2 regions of the Hymenobacter yonginensis genome follow, and region 2 is predicted to be linked to the other one. Evidence: riboswitches for the same ligand, from Rfam matches in the RefSeq annotation. Region 2 holds a riboswitch; the other holds the start of a gene.
What was found. Region 2 has a riboswitch for cobalamin ahead of O9Z63_RS07660 (acyl-CoA thioesterase). Riboswitches for the same ligand answer to the same signal wherever they lie in the genome.

Region 1 (11,561 bases), 1.6 Mb from region 2:
CGGCCCCGCTTCTGCACATACTACCAGTACTGCCCAATCCATAAGCCTCTACCCCAACCCGGCCAGCACCACCGCTACGGTGAATTTCGGGGAAGCCGCCGCCCGGCAGGTGCAGCTCTACAACGAACAGGGCCAGCTGCTGCAGGCGTACACGGCTGCGTCTTCGCAACTGGCTCTACCGGTAGCTGATTTGCCCAATGGCACCTATCTAGTGCGCGTGACTGAGGCCGGCAAGGCCCGGCCGGCTACACTTCGGCTGCTGGTGGCCCACTAGGCACTACGGCTTCAACTTCGCTCCCCACGCTGCGTATAGCCGCTCGGTCATTCAGCCTTTTCTATATGAGCGAAGTATCGCAGTCTATTGCCCTCGTTACGGGTGCCACGTCGGGCATCGGTGAAGTAACCGCCCGCGAGCTGGTCCGGCAGGGCTACCACGTGGTACTGCTGGCCCGCAACGCCGAAAAAGCCGCCCGCACCCGCCAGCAGCTGCAGCAGACCGCCCAGCCCGGCACCCGCGTAGACGTGCTGCTCTGCGACCTGTCGGACCTAGGCCAGGTGCGGCGGGCGGCTGAGGAGTTCAACCAGCGCTACGCCCGGCTGGACGTACTGGTGAACAACGCCGGCCTAGTATTCGGGGCCGAGCGAGAGGAATCGGTCAATGGCCACGAAATGACGCTGGCCACCAACCACCTCGGCCCGTTTCTGCTCACCAGCCTGCTGCTGCCGAAGCTGCGCCAAAGCCCGGCCGCCCGCATCGTAAACGTAGCGTCCATGGCCCACAAGTTCGCCAAGCCTGATCTGGCCGACCTCGATGCCACCCGCAATTACTCGCCCATGCGGGCCTACGCCAATTCCAAGCTGTTCAATATCCTGTTCACGCAGGAGCTGGCCCGGCAGCTGCGCCAGCGCGGCATCTCCAACGTCACCACCAACAGCCTGCATCCGGGCGTGGTGGCCAGCAACTTCGGCAGCAACTCTACGTGGCTCACGCGGGCCTTCTATAAGGCCGCCGCGCCCTTCATGACAACTTCCGAAGACGGCGCCCAGACCAGCATCTACCTCGCCACCTCACCCGAGGTAGCTAGCATCAGCGGCGGCTACTTCGCCAAGAAAAAGCCGGAGCCCGTGAAATCGGGCTTCAATACCGCGGCAAACGTGCAGCAGCTCTGGCAGCAGTCGGAGCAGATGGTAGGGCAACCGTTCTTTGCAGAATAGCGCCCATTCTTCTAAACACGCAAACGGCCAGTTCCTGTAGAGCTGGCCGTTTTTGTTAATTGTGGTGGCGTGCGGCAGCCGGTAGCTAACACCGCGCGTAGGCGAACAGCATTTTACTGCTAATTTGACACCAACTTATATCCTGCTTTACGCTATGCTTTCGCTACTCTGGACTGGTCTGAATATTTTCTTGTTATTGCTGATTGCATACGCCTGGTTCCGGGTGCTCAGGGTGTTGCGCCGGCAAATTGGCTTAGGGCTGGCAGTGTTGTTCATGTTGAGTCTGGCGCTCAGAGGCAGCAGCTCCACGTCGGACACCAAAGCCAGGAATCTGCTGGAAAACGGGCGTTTGGAGCATCCGATAGGCAACTGGGGCAGTAGTGCCAGTATTCCACTCAACCCCAATAACGAGTTGTGCCTACGGTTTGAGGGCGTCCGCACAGATTCCACCTTACGGGTTCATGGAATGTACAGCAGCATTTCGGGCCTGATGCTGGGCCACGAATGGAAACCACTAGCTGGTATGGCGAATACCAGGAAGCAGGGCGTTTCCTACGAGATATTCTTAAGCCACGAATGGAAACTACTGGGCATTGGCTTGTATGTAAGCAGCGAAGAATACACCGGTATGGCGCCCCTTGCAAAATAACTCGCCGCTCTTGAGCACAACAAAAACCCCGCCCGGCGCAGTGCCGGGCGGGGTTTTTCTATTCAGGAAGCCGGAGCCGCTTAGTAGCGGTACAGGTCCGATTTGAACGGGCCTTCTACGGGCACCTTGATGTAGTCGGCCTGCTTGGGCGTCAGCTCGTCCAGCTCCACGCCAATTTTGGCGAGGTGCAGGCGGGCCACCTTCTCGTCGAGGTGCTTGGGCAGGGTGTACACCTGGTTTTCGTACTGGTCGGCGTTCTGCCACAGTTCCAGTTGGGCCAGCGTCTGGTTGGTGAACGAGTTCGACATGACGAACGAAGGGTGGCCGGTGGCGCAGCCCAAGTTCACGAGGCGGCCTTCGGCGAGGATAATCACCTCTTTGCCTTCGATGGTGTAGATGTCAACTTGCGGCTTCACCGTGTCTTTGGTGTGGCCGTAGTTTTTGTTCAGCCAGGCCATGTCAATTTCATCGTCGAAGTGACCGATGTTGCAGACAATGGCTTTGTCCTTGAGGCTGCGGAAGTGCTCTTCCGTCAGGATGTCGCAGTTGCCGGTGGCCGTTACCACGATGTCGGCTTCTTTCACGGCGTTAGCCAGCTTCTTCACGGCAAAGCCGTCCATAGCAGCCTGCAGGGCACAGATCGGGTCAATTTCGGTAACGATAACGCGGGCGCCGGCGCCGAGCAGCGAAGCGGCCGTGCCTTTTCCTACGTCGCCGTAGCCAGCCACTACAGCCACTTTGCCAGCCATCATCACATCGGTAGCGCGGCGGATAGCGTCCACAGCCGACTCTTTGCAGCCGTACTTGTTGTCGAACTTCGACTTCGTTACCGAGTCGTTGACGTTGAACGCGGGCAGCGGCAGGGTGCCGGCTTTCACGCGCTCCAGCAGGCGCAGTACGCCCGTGGTGGTTTCTTCCGAAATGCCTTTGATGCCAGCAGCCAGCTCAGGGTACTGGTTCAGCACCATGTTGGTCAGGTCGCCACCGTCGTCGAGGATCATGTTCAGGGGCTGACGATCTTCACCGAAGAACAGCGTCTGCTCGATGCACCAGTTGAACTCCTCCTCGTTGAGGCCTTTCCAGGCGTACACCGGCGTACCGGCAGCCGCAATTGCCGCGGCGGCGTGGTCCTGGGTGGAGAAGATGTTGCACGACGACCACGTCACGTCAGCGCCCAGGGCCTGCAGCGTCTCGATGAGCACGGCAGTCTGGATGGTCATGTGCAGGCAGCCAGCGATGCGCGCGCCTTTCAGCGGCTGGCTGGCGCCGTATTCTTCGCGCAGGGCCATCAGACCCGGCATTTCAGCCTCGGCCAGACGGATTTCCTTGCGGCCCCACTCAGCGAGGCTCATGTCTTTTACTTTGTACGGAACGTAGGCCGTGGTCTTGGTCTCCACCATGATGCTGATTTTTTTTGCTAGACAACTACAAAGGTAACCAAAATGTTAGTGGCGCTATACAACAACAACGCCTGCCTCCATTGGGGCAGGCGTTGCAGATCAGGCAGCTAACAGCCGTATTAGTTATGCTGAATGATGACTGCCTGTGGCTGCTGTGCCGCCGGCACACCTGCCCCGGCAATGCCACGCACCACCACGGTATAGATTTTACCGGCTTCGTAGTTTTTGACGCCGGTACCGGTGCCCGTGCCATCACCGACGGCAATTACCTGCGAACGGGGCGTGCCCGCCGTCACTGATAGGTTCAGGGAGGCGGCATTGATGGCAATGAAGCCCGAGGCGGCCCCAAATGGCACATCCGTCGTGACGTCGGTGCCGGCGGTACCGGGCAGGGCCGAAGGCACCGTGAGGCGAACTGGCGTTGGGGCGTTCAGGGCCAGATGCACGATGCGCACTTTCGCCTGGCCGGCGGCCGGGGCCGTCAGGTCGTCAGGCACGGTGAGCACCGTGGGCGTAGAGCCGATAGTGGCGGAAGGCGAGAAAACGAACGAGGAGTAGTTCTGGTCTTTGGAAACGGCAAGCGGGGCCGAAGTCAGCACCTGCGTGCCGCTGTTGATGCGCAGAGTGGGCGAGCCTGCGTTTACGGTGAAGTAAGGGCTGTTGGCGCCGTAGTTGAGCTGGGCCACCTGCTGGTCGGCTACGAAAGCGGTGATGGGCACATTGGATACGGCCGCCGCGTGTACAACCAGCACCTTGCCTTGCTCGGGCGCAGGCGTGCTGTCGTTGTCATCATTGCCACAGGCAGAAAAGGCCAGCGCGGCCGGCAGCACAGAGGCTAGAAATAGCTGGCGCAGAGAAGGAACAACGGTTTTCATAGTCGGTTTCAGGTTGAGTGAAAGCTAATTGTACTGCGGACAGAACGTATCGGTAAGGGCATTTGTTGAGTTGGCTCTGAAATACCGCCCGGCACATAGTTGATATAGCTATGATGCAGACTGTTATATTTGCTTTCATGCACCGTTCCGAACTTTTAGTGGCTGGAGTATTCCGCCCTTCTCTAGTGTTATTTTTAGGCCTGTGGGCAGGCACTGCTTTTGGGCAGTCGGGCACGGTAGTGCGCCTGAGCCCGGAAGACAAGGACCGGGGCCGCAACGGGGTGCAGAAGAACTTCTATTTCACCACCAAAGAGCAGCCCACCGACGACGATTACCAGAACGCCGGGTACTTTGGGCAGCGCCTGCGGCCCTACCTGGCCGGCAACCAGGAAGCGTTGGACAACCTCAACCGCTACCGCCGCCAGAAGTGGATTTTCCTGGCCGAGCGCCTCACGTTTGTGGGCGGGGTGGCGGTGTACGGCTCCCAGACCTTCAGCGGCAGCGGCGACCAACACTATTTCAGCAACCCGCAGAAGGTAACGCTGGGCGTAGTGGCAGGCAGCTTGCTGGCCAACATCTTCATTACGCGCCACACCAACGAGCATTTCGTGCGCGCCGTGGAAGCCCACAACGCCGGCCTGTCGGCAGATGGGCGCACGGGCCTGTGGCAGCGGCTGGCACCGACCGGCATGGGCGTGGCGGCTTCGGCCACGGGCCAGCCGCTGCTGGCGTTGCGCTGGCAGCTGCGCTAAGCGCCGGCCCGGTGGGCCAACCCCTGTTTACTAGTTTCGTAGGAGTACCACATGGAATTTCCGCTTCCCGCGGCGTCGCGTCAGTATGTGGCTAAGCACCTGCACGACGACCCCGCCCAGCTGGCGCTGCAAGCCCGCAAATACCCTGGCCTGCCCGTTCCGGAGCTGGTGCGCCAGATTCAGGCCCGCCAGAAAGCTCGCCTGAAAGTGCCCGCCTGGGCCGACAACCCCGACCTGGTTTTCCCGCCGACGCTGTCGGTGGAACAGGCTTCGTCTGCCCGCACCGCCGCGTTTAAGGCGGCGCTGGTGAGCGGGCAGCGCCTGGCCGACCTCACCGGCGGCTTCGGCGTAGACGTATCGTATTTTGCTGAAAGGATTCCGGAAGTGCACTACGTGGAGCGCAACGCGGCCCTGGCCGATGTGGTGCGCTTCAACCTCACGCACCTGGGCATCGAAAACGTGCAGTTTCACACGGCCGACGCGGTGCAGTTTCTGCGCAACACCCCGGATACGTTTGATTGGATATACCTCGACCCCGCCCGGCGTGACACGGCCGCCCGCAAGATTTTCCGGCTGCAGGACTGCGAGCCGGATATTCTGCGCCTGATGCCGCTGCTGCTGCACAAGGGCCGCCGCGTGCTGCTCAAAACTTCGCCCATGCTTGATATCGAGCAGGCTATTCTGGAGCTGCGGCAGGTGCGGCAGTTGTGGGTGGTGGCCGTGGATAATGAGTGTAAGGAAGTGCTGTACGAGCTAGGGCCCGAGCCGGCCGTCGACCCGGAGCGCCACACCGTGAACCTGCTCCGCACCGGCCAGCAGCAGGATTTCCGCCTGAACCGGGCCCGCGAGGCCCGCGCTGTGCCGCGCTACGCCGAGCCGCAGCAGTATCTCTACGAGCCCAACGTGGCCATTCTGAAGGCGGGCGGCTTCCGCAGCATCGGGACGGCGTTTGAGCTACTGAAGCTGCACCAGCACAGCCACCTCTACACCTCCGACACGCTGCACCCCGACTTCCCGGGCCGCATCTTCCGCATTCGGGCCACCGAGAAGTACGACGCCCAAGCGTTGCGCGCCCACCTCGGCCCCGAAGTCCGCGCCCACGTCACGACCCGCAACTTCCCCGACACGGTGGCCGAGTTCCGCCACCGCACCGGCATCCGCGAAGGCGGTGACCTGTACCTGTTCGCCACCACCAACCTGGAAGGCAAGCTGATGGTACTGGTGACCGAAAAGCACAACGGCTTTTAGCCTAATTCTTTAAGTTGTACCGCGAAGTTTCACTTCGCGAAGCACCGGGAATTGCAGAGCAGTTTTTTCAGCCCTGATGTTCCGGCGCCTCGCGAAGTGGAGCTTCGCGGTACTTGTTTTTGGCCTGCTCAACAGCAACTAGCGCCGTCCACAAAATCCGTGAAATCCGCTTAAATCCGGGCTAATCCGTGATTCATTTAGCCTTGCTGGTCCAGGGGCTGCCGATGATGCGGAAGCGCCAGGGTAGGCTGGCGGCCTCTTCGCCGGCGTAGGCGAGGCCCACGCGGGGGCTGCTGAGGACGTCGGCTTCCGGCACCTGTTCGGCGTGGTCTTCAATCCAGAGCGTCTCGCCTTGCAAATCGGTGCCGGAAAGGGCCGGCGTGACGCCCAGCGCCTGGGTGAGCAGGCCGGGGCCGGCGGTGAGCTTGGCTGAGGCCGTTTCCAGCCCACGACGCCGAAGCATGATATCCAGCCCCACCAGCGGCTCGATGGCACGGATCAGGACGGTATCGGGCTTGTCGGCGTCGTTGGTGCTGATGTTGAACAGCGTGTGGCGCTGATACACCTGGTACAGGTAGGCGCGGCCGCCGGGCTCGTGCAGGGCGCGGCCGTGCGGGCCGCGGCGCTTCAGGTGCAGCTGCATCGACAGGTCGCCTTGGTGTGAGTAGGCCTCGGTTTCCACGATACGGCCGCCGGTCAGCTCGCCGTTGAGGCAGCTGAACAGGTGCTTGCCCAGCAGGTCGCGGGCAATCTGTACGGGGTCGGGGCGGCGGTAGAAGTCGGGCGGGAGTTTGGGGTGTAGCATATTTCGATGTAGCATAGGCTTCAGCCTGTGCCGGCCAACGGGGCAAGAACAAGTTTCGGTTTACGGTTGAGCTGATACGTTTTCTGCAGGAATTGTGGCGGCCGACCGGAGGCACAGGCTGAAGCCTATGCTACAATCTGCTACCTTTGAGGCGTAGAGGTGGCCGGACCCCGATTGCGGGGCGAGGCTGAAAAGGGAATCCGGTTCAAAGCCGGAGCTGTCCCCGCAACTGTACGCTTCACGAGTCGGCGCGCCTCAGCTGCCACTGTTTCCGAGAAGGTAGCTCCAGATGGAGTTGCCGGAGAAATGGGAAGGCGGCGCGTCAGAAGCAAGCCAGGAGACCTGCCTTTGCATTTCCCCATGTTCAGCGCCCTCGGTGGAAGGGCGGAGAATGATAGCAGTGGTGGCTTTCGGGCCGCCGGATTTTCCTGTTTTCGGCCTCGGCTGCGGCCTGGCTTTCGGCAACGAAGGCTGGCGTCGGAGTTCTGAACTGAATTTTCCTTGCCCGAAAATTTGGTTCAGCTAATTACCCTTCGTTTTGCGGCACGGCTCCGGCCGGTGCCCTTTCTGCTGCTTGGCGCAGCCTGCTGGGCCGCGCCCGCCACGGCCCAGCAGATGCCGCACGCCCTCGACTCGGTGCAGATGCTGCCGGCAGTGCGCGTGCAGGGTTTGCCGGCCACGCGCTTCGCCACCGGCACCCGCCGCACCACCCTCGACACGCTGGCACTCCGGCAGGCCGGCGCCGGCACGTTGGCCGATGCGCTGTCGTTGCGCACGCCGCTTTACCTGAAAAACTACGGCCCGGGCCAGTTGGCCAGCATCACGCTGCGCGGCACCTCGGCGCGGCATACGGCAGTGCTGTGGCAGGGCTTCAACATCAATCTTCCTTCGTTGGGCGAAGCCGACTTTGCGCTGCTGCCGGTAAGTGGCGCCACGCAGGTGGCGGTGCAGCATGGGCCGGCCGGCGCCACCTACGGCACCGGCGCCATTGGCGGCACAGTGCTGCTGACTTCGCCGGTACGGTGGGGGCAGGGGTTGCAGAGCCGCGTGCAGTTGGATGGCGGCAGCTTCGGGCTGGGCGCCGGCTCGGGCGAGGCCACGTTCAGCAACCAGAAACTTTCCATCCGGACAGCCGCCTCCTACCGCACGGCTCAGAACGACTTCCCGTACCGCGAGCCGGTGGGCCGCGAAAATGGCCGGCTGGTGTACGGCCCGACGCAGCGCCAGCAAAACGCCGCGCTGCGGCAGTGGAGTGTGGCCCAGGATGCCACGCTGCGGGTAGGCGAGCAGGGAGAACTCACGGCCGCCATCTGGCTCACGGATGCCGACCGGCAGATTCAGGCCGCGCTGGGCTCGGTGAACCGCCACGCCCAGGAGCGGGACCAGAGCCGCCGCCTGCTGGCCGGCTACCGCCACGTAAGCAGCCGCCACGAAACGAGCGTGCGCGCCGCCTGGTTCGAGGACATCATCAATTACCAGGACGACGGCGTGCGCAGTGATTCCCGGGTGCAGACCAGCCAAGCGCAGGCCGAGCACACGTTCCGCTTTGCGCCCACGCTCAGTTTGCGGCTGGGAGGCGAAGCGCAGCATTTCGTGGCCCACGTGGACGGCTACGAGGCGCCCACCGTGACCGAAAACCGGTTCAGCGGCTTCGGGCTGCTACGCTACGACCCGCTGCCGCGCCTGCAGCTCAGTTTGAACGTGCGGCAGGCCTTCATCAGCGGCCGGCGGCCTCCGCTCACGCCCACGGCCGGCGCCGAGTGGCTGGCCTGGCAGCGCGGCACCCAGCAGCTCAGCGTGAAAGCCAGCGCCTCGCGCAGTTACCGCGCCCCCACCCTCAACGAGCGGTTCTGGTATCCCACCGGCAAGCCCGATTTGCGCCCCGAAACCAGCCTGGGCTATGAGGCCGGCCTGCGCCACGAGGTGCGCCCCACTCCCACTCTGCTGCTCCAGACCGAGCTAACCGCCTTCCGGCAGCGTGTAGACGACTGGGTGCAGTGGCTGCCCACCGACCTGGGCTATGCGCCCAACAACCTGCGGCAGGTGCTGGCCCAGGGCGTCGAAGCCAGCAGTGAGCTGAACTGGAAGCCCGGCCGCTACACCCTGGCCGCCCGCGCCGCCTATGCCTACACCAGCTCCCGCAAAGTGCGCGGCTACGCCCTCGACGAAGACCCGGTGGGCCAGCAACTGGCCTACGTGCCGCTGCACACCGCCGCCTTCAGCACCGACCACAGCTGGCGCGGCTGGCTGCTGACCAGCGCCCTCACCTTCACGGGCTTCCGCTACACCACCGCCTCCGGCACCGATTTCCTGCCCTCTTACCTGCTACTCAATGCCCAACTGGGCCACGAGTTCCGGGTGGGCCGGGCCTGGCTGACGCCGCTGGTGCAGGGCTTCAACCTTGGCAACCTCCGCTACCAGAGCTACCAGAGCCGCGCCATGCCCGGCCGCTCGTGGGTGGCCAGCCTGCGCGTAGCGTGGCGCTGACTTCGTCTGTTTTCATCTTCCATTTTTCCCTTATCCATGTTCCATTTTCCTATGGCTACGCGCCGCTACGCGCTGCTCGGCGCCGCCTCTTTCCTGACTCTGGCCGTTACGTCCTGCGACCCGGACGACGAGGTAACGCCCGTCACGCCGCCCGTCACCACCCAAACGGTGTACGTGGTGAACGAGGGCCCTTTCCTGACTGGCAGCGGCTCGGTGAGCGTGTTCAGCAAAGCCACCAAAGCGGTGCAGAAAGACCCGTTCCTGGCCGCCAATGGCCGCGGCGTGGGCAACGTGCTGCAGTCGATGACCATTGTGGGCGACAACGCCTACTTGGTGGCCAACAACAGCAACTGGGTGGAAGTCGTGACGCTGGCCGATTTCAAGTCGGTGAAGAAGATTACGGGCCTCTCGCAGCCGCGCTACCTGGTGCAGGTGGCGCCGAATAAGGCCTACCTCACGGAGTGGCAGGGCAACTTCACAAGCGGCTACACGGCCGGTCGCGTGTCGGTGCTGGATCTGACCACCAACACCGTGACGAAAACCATTCCGGTGGGCGTCAACCCCGAGCAGCTGACCGTGGCGGGCAGCAAAGTGTACGTGGCCAACTCCGACGGCAACACGCTCACCGTCATCAACCCCACCACCGATGCCGTGGAAGGCACCGTGACCGTGCCGGCCGGCCCCAAAAACGTAACCACCGACGCCAGCGGTAACGTGTGGGTGCTTTCCGACGACTACACCGAGCCGCTGGCTTCGCTGGTGCGTTTTAGCCCGGGCACGCCCACCCAGCAAACGCGCATCACGTTTCCGGAAGACTACCGCAACGGCAACCTGCGCATAAACGGCGCCGGCGACAAAATCTACGTGGGTTTGGCCACGGGCGTGTATCAGCTGCCCATCACGGCCACCAGCCTACCCGCCACGCCGCTCATCCGGCGCAGCTTCTACGGCCTCGGCATCGACCCGCAGGACAACACCATCTACGCTGGCACGGGCAGCTTCTCGGCCGACGGGCGGGTGGTGCGCTTCTCGGCTACCGGTGCGCCTGTCGATTCGTTTGCGGTGGGCATTGCGCCCAATGGCTTCCTGTTCAAATAAGCGGCACATAAACCGCCTGTTTTTTACGCAAACGGCCGGCCCTGTTCAGGGCCGGCCGTTTGGCGTTGTATCGTTGCGTAGCGCAGGTTAGTCGGCAATGCCGTCTTTGTCGCGGTCTACGGCGTCGGCGGCTTTTTCATACTGCTGGCGGCCGGTGGGGCTGGCAGTGGTGTCGCGCTGCAGGCCGGCCGTAGCCGAGTCGGAGGTCGTTGGCTGGCCGGGGTCGGGGTCTTTGGTTTTAGCAGCACCGGTTTCCACGTTGGTATCGCCGGTGGAAGTACCGGTGTTGCAGGCGGTGAGCGAGGTGGCCAGCAGCAGGGCGGCGGCCAGCATGCCGGGGAGCGAAGGGCGTTTCATAGAGGACGGGATGAAGGTGTAGCGGTTCGGATGCAAGGTAAGCGAATGTTGGTACGGCGTCAATGGGCCCGCGTTGCAGCTGGCGCGTGAGAGCCGGAAACGGTATATTTGCTTTCCTGCCGCTTTACTATGCCCCAACCTTCGCTTTCCACTCTTCTTTCCACGCAACTGCTGCGCCGCGCCGGCATCATGGCCGGTGTGAGCTTCGGGCTGGCGCTGGCGCTGGTCGGCTACCTGTTCGGGTTTGCCGACGATGATTATTTCACCCGCCTGTTCCGTGCTTTTTTCGTATTTTTCTGGCTACTGTCCGTAACCTTTCTAGCAGTAGTTCCCTTTGTGAGTTGGGCCGCGGCCAAGTGGCTGGCGCAGCCGGAAGGCACCCCGCCCGCAGAAGCCAGCCGCAAGCCCCGAAACGCCCCGGCTTCGACAACCGTTCGTAAACCTACGCGTACAGTAACGCGGTCAGAAAAAACTTTATAACCCGTGAAAACAACGCTGCTTCATATCAAGAACATGGTTTGCCCACGTTGCGTGGAAGCCGTTCGTACCGTGCTCGAAAAAGCCGGCTACCACCCTACTGAAGTTACGCTGGGCCAGGCGCTGCTGGAAGAAGACACCCCGGCCGACCTCGCCGCCGTGGCTCCCCTGCTGCGCGAAGCCGGCTTCGACGTGCTG
Region 2 (11,561 bases):
CGCCGCCGAGCATGGCTATCTTTTCCAACGAGGTAACAGGTGATGTGGTGATGAGGGGAATCGTGACAGGTGACAGGTGCTGGGCCTGCTGTGGGGCAGCGTAGCCGGTTGGGCGTGGGCCGCCATTGGGGCCTTACGGTTGCCTGTCCTCAAAAGTGCGAAGTTTCCTTTACAAACAAGCCCCTGCCGCGCGAACGACAGGGGCCTGGCTGCTATAGGAGGTTGGCGGACAGCGGACAACAAATAGTGCCCGCCGGGAGCCGCCCCTCCCGAAATACGGTTTCAGGGCTATTTGGCTTCCTCAGGGCCTTCTTTCAGGGCTTCCTTGTTGAGGCTTTTGGCGTCCTTCACCACCACCCGCTCGCCGGGCTTCAGGGTTTTGGCCACGGCCCGGAACGGCCCGCTCACCACTTCGTCGCCGGCTTTCAGGCCGCTCAGGATTTCGATGTTCTGGAAGTCACTGATGCCGGTTTTCACGGGCGTAATCATCGCCTGGCCGTCGCGGATAACGAACACCACTTCCTGCACGTCGGTGGTTTTCTTGGCGCTGGCGGCCTCAGTAGCCCCGCTTTTGCCGCGCCCGCCTACGCCGCCCACCCGCACGCGGGGGCCGGCGCTGCCAGCCGCATCGGCGGCGGCCGTCATGGCGCTGTCGGAGCGGGTCGTGACGGCGGCCAGCGGCACGCTCAGCACGCCGGTTTTGCGGTCGGTGATGATGTCGACGGAAGCCGTCATGCCGGGGCGGAACGGCACCACCGTGCGGCCGTTGACGGTGCGCAGCAGGTGGCGGTACGAGTCGGGCAGCAGCCGGATGCGCACCTCAAACTCGGTTACGGCTTCGGCCGTGAGGGCGTCTTTGGCCGTGTTGGCAATGCTGGTCACGAGGCCGCGGAACTTCTCGTCCTTGCTGGCATACGAATCCACTTCCACCACCACCGAGTCGCCGAGGTGCACGTTGATGATGTCGTTTTCATTCACGTTCACCCGCACCTCCATGGAGTTGAGGTTGGCGATGCGCATGATTTCGGTGCCCGACATCTGCGAGGTGCCCACTACCCGCTCGCCTTTCTCCACGTTGAGCTTGCTGATGGTGCCGCTCACGGGAGCGTAGATGGTGGTTTTGTTGAGGTTGCGGCGGGCATCGTCGAGGCCGGCCTGGGCGCTCTGCACGCTGCTCTGCGCCGAGCGGATGCCGGCCCGGGCGCTGTTGAGCTCTTCCTGCGAGGCGTCGTAGGCGGCTTTGGCAGCCTCGTACTCAGCCTGCGAAATCACCTTCTGCTTGAACAGCGAGGCATTGCGGCGGTAGGTCAGCTCGGTTTGCTTGGCGTTGGCAATCAGCTGCTGCAGGCGGGCCTGGGTCTGGCCCACGTTGGCGCGCTGGGCATTCACCACGGCCGACTGCTGGTTCACCAACGCCTGGTAGTTGTCGGGGCGGATGCGCAGCAGCAGCTGGCCTTTCTTCACCGAGTCGCCTTCCTGCACATACAGCTCGGTGATTTCGCCCGAGACGTCGGGCGAGATTTTCACTTCCGTTTCGGGCTGCACCTTGCCAGAGGCACTCACCTGCTCCACAATATTGACGGTGCCGGCCTTGGCGGCCGTTACCTCGGTACCGGCCGGCTTGCCCACCCAGCCCTGTTTTTTGCCGATGGCGTAGCCCCCAATCAGCACCACCACGACGGCCAGGAGGATGTAGAGTAAGCGGTTGTTTTTCATAATAGTGTCTTAGATTCTGAAGGACTTGAAAACGTGGCGACCAGCTAGAGCGCCAGCGGGCGGCCCTGGTAGAAGTCCAGCACCTTGCGGCGGAACGTGTACTCGTACTTGGCCTGAATCATGGTCGATTCGGCGGCGGCGAGGTTGTTTTTGGCTATGTTGAACTCGGTGCCGTTGAGCAGGCCGTTGTTGAAGCGGATTTCGGCGTTGCGGTAGGCCGTGGTCAGGGCTTCGGTCTGGCGCTTGGCCGAGGTGAACTTGCGCTGGGCGGCCAACGCATCGGCGGCGGCCTGCTGGATGTTCTGGCGCAGCGTCAGGCGAGTTTGCTCGGCGCGCAGCTCAGCCTGGCGGGTGGCCACCTGGGCCCGCTGCACGTTGGTGCGGGCCTGGAAGCCGTTGAGAATCGGAATGTTGAGGTTGAACTGCAGCTGCCGGCCAATGTTGTCCTTGATCTGGTTGGAGAACTTGGCCGGCAGAAACTCCGGAATGGCCTGCGCCGGCTGCAGCACCGCAAACGTGGTGGGCACCGGCCGGCCGTTCACGTACTGCACCACCGGAATTGGAATAGCCTCCGTGGAATCACCGCTGAACACGCGCGCCAGCCTTGACGACGAGAAACCGGTGAACACGCCGGCCCCGAACGTGAGGCGCGGCAGGTAGGCACCGCGGGCCACATCAATGCCCAGCTGGCTGGAGCGCACGCGCAGGTCGGCGGCCCGGATTTCGGGCATCACGCCCTGCGCCGTCTCGAAAATAGCGGCCGGATCGTCGTTGAAGTTGGCGTTTTCGTCGGGGTCGGGCACCTGGGGCATGTCAATCCGGAAGGCGGCCGCGCCGGCGGCATCCAGGTTGAGCAGCTGAATGAGCTGCAGGCGGGCAATGTCGCGCTGGTTCTGGGCCGTCACCACGTTCAACTCGTCGGAGGCCAGCTGGGCGCGACTGTCGAGCAGCTGGCTTTCGGCCACGGCGCCGGCCTTGAGCAGCTTCTCGGTGCGCGAAATCTGCTGCTGGCTGCTGTTCACGCGGGTCTGGTTGGCCCGTATCAGCTCTTCGGCCAGCACGTACTGCAGGTACACCGAAGCCACGTTCAAGGACAAGTCGTTGCGGGCCTGCTCGATATCAACCAGCGCGGCCTGGTAGTCGAGAGCGTTGCGCTTGACCGTATTGCGCAGCTGAAACCCCGAAAACAGGGTTATCTGCGAAAAGGCCGAGAAGTTGTTGGACCGGATGGTCTGGCTCACGAAGTCGTTGGTAAGCGGGTCGAGGCCGGTACCGTAGTTCCAGGTCTGGCTGCCGCTCAGGTTAGCGGTGGGCAGCAGCGCCCCGCGGCCGGCCCGCTGGGTCACGTCGCTGAGCTCGGCATTGAGCTGGCTCTGGCGCACGGTGAGGTTGTTTTTTACGGCGTAGTCCACGGCCTGCTGCAGCGTGAAGGGCGTGCCGGCCGCCGCCGGCGCCTGGGCCAGCGCCGTGCCCGGAGGCTGGGCCGGCGGCGCGGTCTGGGCCAGCCCGGGGCCGGCCGCGGCCAGCAGCAGCGCCGCCGAGCCGGCCAGCGCCAGCGTACGAGGCAGAGTAGCAGGTGTTTTCATAGACGAGTTTAGGGCTTGGTGCTTAATGCTTGGTGCCTAGGGCTTGGGATTTAGGGCCTGGTGCTTGGGGCCTGGTTGTTTGGGCTTGATGCCTACTCCCTAATCAATGGTGGGAATATAGGTGACGCGGTGCACCCAGCTGAGCTGGCGCAGGTATTCGAGCGTAATGTCCTTGATGCCGGAGTCGATTTCGATGAACTGGCGGGCGACGTCGTTTTTGCCTTTCCGCGACACGAGCATGGTGGCAATGTTGCAGTCGTCGTGGGCAATAACCGAGGCAATGAAGGCAATGGAGCCTTTGGCGTCGTCGGCGTCGAGGATGAGCGTGTGCAGGCTGCCCGAAAAGTCCGAGGGAAACCCATCGACCTCCACAATCCGGATGACGCCGCCGCCCCGGCTCTGCCCGATGACTTCCACCGCGTGGCCGGTGCGCTCGTCGCGCAGCTGCAGCCGGATGGTATTGGGGTGCATGGTAGAGGCATTGCCGACGCCCTGGAACGAGTACTCCAGGCCAACTTCTTTGGCGTGGTCGAAAGCCTCGCGGATACGCACGTCGTCGGTGGCCATGCCCAGCAGGCCGGCCACGATGGCGCGGTCGGAGCCGTGGCCCTCGTAGGTGCGGGCAAAGGAGTTGTAGAAGGTAATGACGGCATGCGTGGGCACGCTGCCCAGAATGCGGATGGCGGCGCGGGCAATGCGCACTACGCCGGCGGTGTGCGACGAGCTAGGCCCGATCATCACCGGCCCAATCATGTCGAAGATGCTGCTTTTCTCGGCCATATCGCGCCAAAGGTAGAAGTATTGATGGATTTGTGGAATGGCGCATTGGCAGGGTACCACATTGCGGGATTGAAACGCCCGACAGCGCGCCGCGCCGCTTCTCACGCGCCGCCGGTACCGAATAATCGAACGACAACCGCTTCGCACCTACGTGCCCTGCGCCAGTGACACAGCCTCAACCAACAAGATGCTTTGCCGACGGCCCCGGATGCCGCTTTACCTCACCGCTCCGCCACTCCACCAACCCACCACTACGCCACGCCACGACCCGGCCACCCGGTAGTTTCGGCGGCTTTTTCGTTCCTTGTGGCCGGATTCCCACCCTGTTTCCCTCCACACCCACCCGCCCATGCCTACCCCCGAGGACGAGTTTTCGCCCGCCGTTTATGAGCAGCTGCGGCTGCTGCAGCAGAAGTATGCCGCCGACAACCAGGACCTGGCCGCCTACCTCGAAGGACTCTACCACGCCGACTACGTCAACTACTGGGACTATATCAGCCTGGACACGCTGCTGAGCTTGCAGCGCCCGCTCACGCGCATCCCCGATGAGCGCATCTTCATCATGTACCACCAGATTACGGAGCTGTATTTCAAGCTCTGTCTCTGCGAGTACGAGCAGATCGGGGAGCTGCAGGCGCCTACGCTGCAGGAGCTGGTGCTGCGCCTGGGCCGCATCAACCGCTACTTCGAGAACCTCATCGACTCGTTCGACGTGATGGTGGACGGCATGGACAAGCAGCAGTTTCTGCAGTTCCGCATGTCGCTGATGCCGGCCTCGGGTTTCCAGAGCGTGCAGTACCGCATGATTGAAATTGCCAGCACCGACCTGAGCAACCTGCTCGACAAGGAAAAGCGCCGCCTGCTGGGCGAGGCCGCCGCCCACGACGAGCTGATGGGCTGCATCTATTGGAAGGCCGGCGCTACCGTAGAAGACACTGGCGCAAAAGCGCTTACCCTCATTCAGTTCGAGCAGAAGTACACCCAGCAGCTGACAGCCCACGCCGCCCACTACCAGCACCGCAACGTATGGAGCGTGGTGCAGCGCCTGCCCCTGGAAGACCAGCAGCACCCGCGCCTGCTGCGCCAGCTCAAGCAGCTCGACATCAACGTGAACGTGAACTGGCCGCTGATGCACTTCAAGTCGGCGGTGCGCTACCTGGAGCGGCACCCCACGGCCGTGGCCGCTACCGGCGGCACCAACTGGAAGAAGTACCTGCCTCCCAAGTTCCAGCGCCGCATCTTCTACCCCCAGCTCTGGACCGCGCAGGAGCTCGAAGACTGGGGCAAAGGCTGGGTGGAAAGCGTGCTGGGCGAAGCCGAGCGGGCGTAATTGCAGATTGGTTGTATACTAGAGCCGTGAAAGCGCAGCCCGCTGCGTTTTCACGGCTTTATCGTGTCTTATGCTACCTTCTACTATTGCCGTATGCGCGTCGTTCTGACTGCTTTATTGTGGCTGCTCCTGGCCCTGGCCTACGCCCAGACTCCCGAAGCCTCCACCACGCTCCTGACCAACCAGACCGGGTTTACCGGCCCGGATGCCATGGAGCTAAACAGTATGCTGGGCGTGGAAAAGCAGCATTTCGAGCTCTCCGACCCGCGGCTGGCCGGGCGGGTGCTGCATCTCACCTACCAGGAATTTCGGGACGGCGTGGCGCAGCCGGAGCAGGACCTGCTGGGCAAAGACCGGAGCCGGTTTCAGCTGGACTCGGCCGGCCGCCTGGCGTTCAACGTCTACGCCCGCGCCGCCACCGACGCGCGGCTGGAGGTGCGGTTTTTCTTCCCCACCATCGGCAAGCGGCAGCAGTTTCAGCCGCTGCCCGGCGCCCTGGCCTCCGATTACAGTCTGCGTGCCGACATTCAGGCCTACAAAAAGCAGAAAGCCAGCGTGCCGGTGGGCCGGAAGTTTCCGCTGCTGGTGTACACACTGCCTTACGTCAAGGACGGCTTTCTGTACTACTGCGACCTGGCCCAGAGCAAAGTGCCACCCGCCGAGTGGTTCAAGAAGTTCGGCATCCGGCATTTTGTGGTGTATCAGCTGACAATCGAGTAGCTCGTAGCAGCTATCATCTTAACCATTAACTCATCCCCTATTCATCCCCATGCGCAACACCTTATTGCTGGCGGCCGCACTGCTGCCGCTGGCGGCCACCGCTCAGAAAACTACCAAAGTAGTAGTCAAACAGACCAACCCCTGGAGCCACGAAACCTATTATGTGCTCCAGGAAGACAATAAAGTCAAGCACGGGCCTTATTTGAAAGAACGAACGGGGCCACCTACCATGCCTGTTCTGGCAGGCTCTTACAAGCAGGGGCAGCGCGACAGCACCTGGGTGGAATACGGCTGGAACGGCCGGCCCCAAGGCACCGGGCAGTACCGCAACGACCAGAAAACCGGCGTCTGGAGCTACTATGCTTTCGGCGACACCCTGGAGCAGCGCTACAACCACTCCACCCGCATCCTGGAATTTGCCCGCATCCGGCCCGCCGACCAACGCAAGCAGTACACCATCGTGGAGGGCACCAACTCCCGCCAGGTTACTCTCGACCGGCCGCCGCTCTATATCGGAGGCCAGCAGGCCATGAACCAGGCGGTAGCAACCAGCGTGCAGTATCCGCCGCAGGCGTTGCGCAACCGCACCGGCGGCGAGGTATTGATTGAGTTTCTGGTGGATGAGCAGGGCCGCGCCAGCGGGCACCGTGTGAAGTCGGGCATCGGCTTGGGCTGCGACGAGGAGGCTTTGGAGGCTGTGCAGCAGCTGCCCGCTGAGTGGCTGCCTGGCATGCTGGCCGGCCAGCCGGTAGCTGCTCTGATGGAAGTGCCCGTCAAGTTCCGGATTCGGTAACCAAGCCCAGCCCCACAAACCAAAACCGGCCGCCGTCTCTGCCTTGAGAAGCAGAAACGGCGGCCGGTTTACGTTCGGCAGCTAGCCCGAGGAAGGGGTTACTTCACCGTGAAGGCCACCTGCGTGTTATCCCACATCAGGGTTACCATGCCGGCTTTGTCGGCCGAGATGGTGAATACTTCCACGGGAGCGGCGGTTTTAGTGGATTTCACCTGCACGCGCAGCGCGTCGTCGGCCTGCTTGTATTCGTAGGCACCCCACTGCTTGGCGGTTTTGTTGAAGATGATGGTCCACTCCTGCTCGCCGGGGATGGTGAACAGAGCGTAGGTGCCGGCGGCCAGCGCCTTGCCGTTAATTTTCACGGCTTTGGTGGTGGTGAAGGTGGTAGCCTCATTGGCACCGGTGCGCCACACTTTGCCATAGGGCTCCAGGCCCCCGAAGGCTTTGCGGCCTTTCAGCGAAGGGCGGCTGTAGTCGATGGTGAAGCCAGGGCCCGTAACGGTGGCCGGCGGGCTGGGGCGCTTGCTTTTGTCTTCGGGCATTTTGCCCTGGGCCATTGCCTGGCCGGCCAGCAGCAGGCCGCAGAACACGAACAGCAGGGTGAGAATCTTTTTCATGAGAAACGGGAAATGGTGAGTGTGGGAGAAAAGTAGCAAATCCGGCCGCAACGTTGCGCGGCACCTCAGAACCGGCCCTGCCCGAAAAGGTTAGCCGGCCGCCGTATTCAGGCGCGAGGTGTCGCGGGTGTCGGGCATGCGCAGGTACACCACCAGCGAAATGGCGGCGCAGGCCGTCACGTACCAGTAAAACCAGCTTTCCACGCCCTGGCTTTTGGCCAGCAGCGCCACGTACTCGGCCGTGCCGCCAAAAATAGCCACCGTGAGGGCATACGGCAGCCCCACGCCCAGCGCCCGGATTTCGGTCGGGAACAGCTCGGCCTTTACCACGGCATTGATGGACGTGTAGCCGCTCACCACAGCCAGGGCCAACACCAGCAGCCCAAACGCTGCGCCGGGGCTGGCGGCCGCGCCCAGCGCCGTCATCAGGGGCACGGTGCCGAGCGTGGCACCCACCCCAAAGAACAACAGCACCGGCCGCCGCCCCACCCTATCCGACAGCGCGCCGAGCAGCGGCTGCAGCAGCATGGCCACGCCCAGCGCCCCAAACGAAACCAGCGTGGCCTGGCCCTTGCTGAAGCCGGTGGTGTTCACCAAAAACTTCTGGGTGTAGGTGGTGAAGGTGTAGAACACCACGGTGCCGCCCAGCGTGAGGCCCACCACCGTCAGCACCTCGCGCGGGTAGCGCAGCAGCAGTTGGAGCTTGCCGGGCTGCGGCGCGGCTTCGGCGTTGTCGGCGGGTGTCTGGTGGGTGAAAGCGTCAGTTTCTTCCATGGTGCGCCGCAGATACAGCGCCACCACGGCCGCGGCGGCCCCAATTCCGAACGGCACGCCCCAGGCCTGCAGCTCGGCGGCACTCAGCACCTGCTGCAAGCCCAGCTGCACCAGCAGCGCCAGCAGCTGCCCCGCAATCAGGGTCACGTACTGAAAGCTGGAAAAAAAGCCCCGGTTGCGCTGGTCGGCCATTTCGCTCAGGTAGGTGGCCGAGGTGCCGTACTCGCCGCCCACGCTCAATCCCTGCAGCAGCCGCGCCAGCACCAGCAGTACCGGCGCCGCCACCCCAATCTGGGCGTAGGTGGGCGTGAGGGCAATCAGCAGCGAGCCGCCGCACATGAGCAGCACCGAGGCCATCAGGGCGGCTTTGCGCCCGGCGCGGTCGGCGTACAGGCCCAGCAGCCAGCCGCCCAGCGGCCGCATCAGAAAGCCCACCGCGAAGATGGCGGCCGTGTTGAGCAGCTGCGCCGTCTGGCTGCCCTCCGGGAAAAACGAGGGCGCGAAGTACAGGGCAAACGCCGAGTACACGTACCAGTCGTACCACTCAACGAGGTTGCCGACGGAGCCGCTGAAGATGGAGCGGATGCGGGAGGCCATGCTGCGGCCGCCCGGCGCGGGAGAAGTTTGCATGCCGCAAAGTAGCACGCGGCCGCGTGTAGCACGGGCTTCAGCCCGTAGCTCTGCGGCCACGGCGGTAGCAGGCGGCCCGGCTGCCTGGCACGCGCCCACGCTACATTCCGGCCCTTCCCCTACCTTCGCCCCGCTGTTCACTGGTCGATTTCCAGTCAGACGGTGGAAGGTTCCGGGGTAATACCGGGATTAATAGGGAACCGGGTGCGAATCCCGGACAGACGCGCTACTGTAAGTCCCGCGCAGTTTTCTCCACTATCAGGTCCATTGGCCGGCGCCCAAGCCGGCTGAGAAGGACGGGGAAGACGGGACAAGTCAGGAGACCTGCCTTCCGCTGCATTGATGAGGCTGCCTTCGCGAAAAAGGGTCTTATCGGGTGTTTGTGCGCTGCCATCGGGCGGGCGGCTGCGGCCGGCCGGGCCGGGGCGGCGCGTGGGTGGCCGGTAGCACACCGTAGCGCAGGGCGGGTTTCGCGGAATCGGACAGGCAGGCTTCGTTTCCTTCCTTCTTTCCCCTTTTTTCCGCCATCATGGACCTTGCCGCCAAAATTGCCGCCGCCGAAACGCGCATCTTCAAAGCCGTGTTTCCCAACACCACTAATCACTACGACACCCTGTTCGGGGGCACCACGCTGCATTTAATGGACGAGGTGGCCTTCATCACGGCCACCCGCTTTTCGCGCCTCAAGATGGTCACCGTGTCGTCCGACAAAGTCGATTTCACCCACCCCATTCCGGGCGGCACGCTCGTGGAGCTGATTGGCAACGTTGAGCACGTGGGCAACACCAGCCTGAAGGTGCGGGTGGAGCTGTTTGTGGAGCAGATGTACTCCGAGGAGCGCGTGAAGGCCGTATCGGGCCTGTTCACGTTCGTGGCCATCGACCACGACAAGCGGCCGGTGCGCATTCTGCCGGCCGCCGGGTAAGGGCTGTATAAGATTATGGCCCGTTGCCCGCTAACTGACTGGCTGGGCACAACCTGCGCCTTAAATCAGCGTTTCCCTATTTATTAAGGCCGCGTGGCCCTGAACTTTCTGCCCACAGCCAGCCGTTTAGGCTGCTATTATACAACCCCGACTTCTTCTCTTGGCAATGGATCAGCAGCAGAACGATAATATCACCGCCCGCTTGGAACAATCATTTAGAGACGCCGACCAGGCTCGAGAGGAGCTCACCGAGTCAATGTCGAACTCCGTAGCGGCCAATTGCGACCTGCTGCACCACGGCCTGGTAAGCGCCAAAGGCCTGGAAACCACCACCGAAATGTACCGCCACATGCTGGGCCAGCTGCTGCGCCACAGCTCCGGCGAAGTCCGGGCCCAGACGCTGCAGGCCTTCAACCAAGCCATGGAGAAGTTCTGGCCCCGCAAGCCGCTGCAGAACGAGGCGCCCGAACAGTCGGACAACGCCTGATTCCGTCCTGCGCTGTCGTTGCGCCCGCCCCTCTGGTAGCTGCCGGAGGGGCGGATATGTTTTGGGGCGGGCGCGTGCCCGCGCCGCTGCGTACCTTTGCGGCCCTGCATAGGCTTTTGCTTAAAGGATAAAAGGATAACCACCTTTCCCCTGTTTCATGTCTGCTCCCTTCCGTGAGATTGAAGTGCTGCTGCCGCCGGCCGTAGCCTACGACGAGTTTGCCCGCTACGAGGCCCTGCTGCACGCCGCCGGCCTGCAGCCCGGCCAGGCCGATTTCGTGCATTTGCGCAAGCGCTCCATTGATGCGCGCGGCCGCAGCCCCCAGGTGCGCCTGCGCGCCGATATCTACCAGACGCCGCCGCCCACCAGCCTGTTCGGGCCCTGGTTTCAGTATCCCGATGTCAGCCAGGCCCGGCGCACGGTGTTGATTGTGGGCGCGGGTCCGGCCGGCTTGTTTGCGGCGCTGCGCTGCATTGAGCTGGGGCTGAAGCCGATTGTGCTGGAGCGCGGCAAAGACGTGCGCACCCGCCGCCGCGACCTGGCCGCCCTCAACAAGGAGCACGTCGTCAACCCCGATTCCAACTACTGCTTCGGGGAAGGCGGCGCCGGCACCTACTCCGACGGCAAGCTCTACACCCGCGCCACCAAGCGCGGCGACGTGGGCCGGATTCTGCGCTGCTTGGTGCAGCACGGCGCCACCCCCGACATTCTGGTCGACGCCCACCCCCACATCGGCACCAACAAGCTGCCCTCAGTGGTGGCCGCCCTGCGCGACAGTGTGCTGGCCGCCGGCGGCGAAGTGCGCTTCGATACGCGGGTAGACGACCTAGTGCTGGACAACCACCGCCTGCGCGGCGTGGTGACGGCCACCGGCGAAGCCCTGGAAGCTGACGCCGTGATTCTGGCCACCGGCCACTCCGCCCGCGACATCTACGAGCTGCTGCACCGCCGCGGCGTGCTCATCGAGGCCAAGCCTTTTGCCTTGGGCGTGCGCGTGGAGCACCAGCAGGAGCTGATTGACCGGGCCCAGTACCGCCTCAACGACCGGGGCGAGCTGCCGGCGGCCTCGTATTCGCTGGTGCACCAGACACAGTGGCAGGGCCGGCAGCGGGGCGTGTTTTCGTTCTGCATGTGCCCGGGCGGCTTTATTGTGCCGGCGGCTACCGCCCCCGGCGAGGTGGTGGTGAACGGCATGAGCCCCAG

Region 1: it holds a riboswitch for cobalamin, as region 2 does, so the genes downstream of both, O9Z63_RS14310 (TonB-dependent receptor plug domain-containing protein) here and O9Z63_RS07660 (acyl-CoA thioesterase) in region 2, are expected to answer to the same signal.

What each region holds. Positions count from the first base shown of each region.
Region 1 is NZ_CP115396.1:3,303,644-3,315,204, forward strand. Features, by position in the region: gene O9Z63_RS14270 (T9SS type A sorting domain-containing protein) at 1-274, shown strand, start outside; gene O9Z63_RS14275 (SDR family oxidoreductase) at 340-1,215, shown strand; gene O9Z63_RS14280 (hypothetical protein) at 1,370-1,864, shown strand; gene ahcY (adenosylhomocysteinase) at 1,945-3,264, opposite strand; gene O9Z63_RS14290 (DUF4397 domain-containing protein) at 3,384-4,139, opposite strand; gene O9Z63_RS14295 (hypothetical protein) at 4,325-4,891, shown strand; gene O9Z63_RS14300 (class I SAM-dependent methyltransferase) at 4,943-6,139, shown strand; gene O9Z63_RS14305 (DNA-3-methyladenine glycosylase) at 6,333-6,944, opposite strand; cobalamin riboswitch at 7,085-7,308, shown strand; gene O9Z63_RS14310 (TonB-dependent receptor plug domain-containing protein) at 7,503-9,431, shown strand; gene O9Z63_RS14315 (DUF5074 domain-containing protein) at 9,468-10,529, shown strand; gene O9Z63_RS14320 (hypothetical protein) at 10,617-10,886, opposite strand; gene O9Z63_RS14325 (hypothetical protein) at 11,016-11,366, shown strand; gene O9Z63_RS14330 (helix-turn-helix domain-containing protein) at 11,418-11,561, shown strand, end outside.
Region 2 is NZ_CP115396.1:1,736,776-1,748,336, forward strand. Features, by position in the region: gene O9Z63_RS07615 (NAD(P)H-dependent glycerol-3-phosphate dehydrogenase) at 1-28, opposite strand, end outside; gene O9Z63_RS07620 (efflux RND transporter periplasmic adaptor subunit) at 289-1,716, opposite strand; gene O9Z63_RS07625 (TolC family protein) at 1,761-3,302, opposite strand; gene sdaAB (L-serine ammonia-lyase, iron-sulfur-dependent subunit beta) at 3,402-4,082, opposite strand; gene O9Z63_RS07635 (tryptophan 2,3-dioxygenase family protein) at 4,432-5,412, shown strand; gene O9Z63_RS07640 (hypothetical protein) at 5,506-6,132, shown strand; gene O9Z63_RS07645 (energy transducer TonB) at 6,182-6,925, shown strand; gene O9Z63_RS07650 (DUF2911 domain-containing protein) at 7,024-7,542, opposite strand; gene O9Z63_RS07655 (MFS transporter) at 7,633-8,946, opposite strand; cobalamin riboswitch at 9,097-9,292, shown strand; gene O9Z63_RS07660 (acyl-CoA thioesterase) at 9,476-9,871, shown strand; gene O9Z63_RS07665 (hypothetical protein) at 10,128-10,358, shown strand; gene O9Z63_RS07670 (NAD(P)/FAD-dependent oxidoreductase) at 10,516-11,561, shown strand, end outside.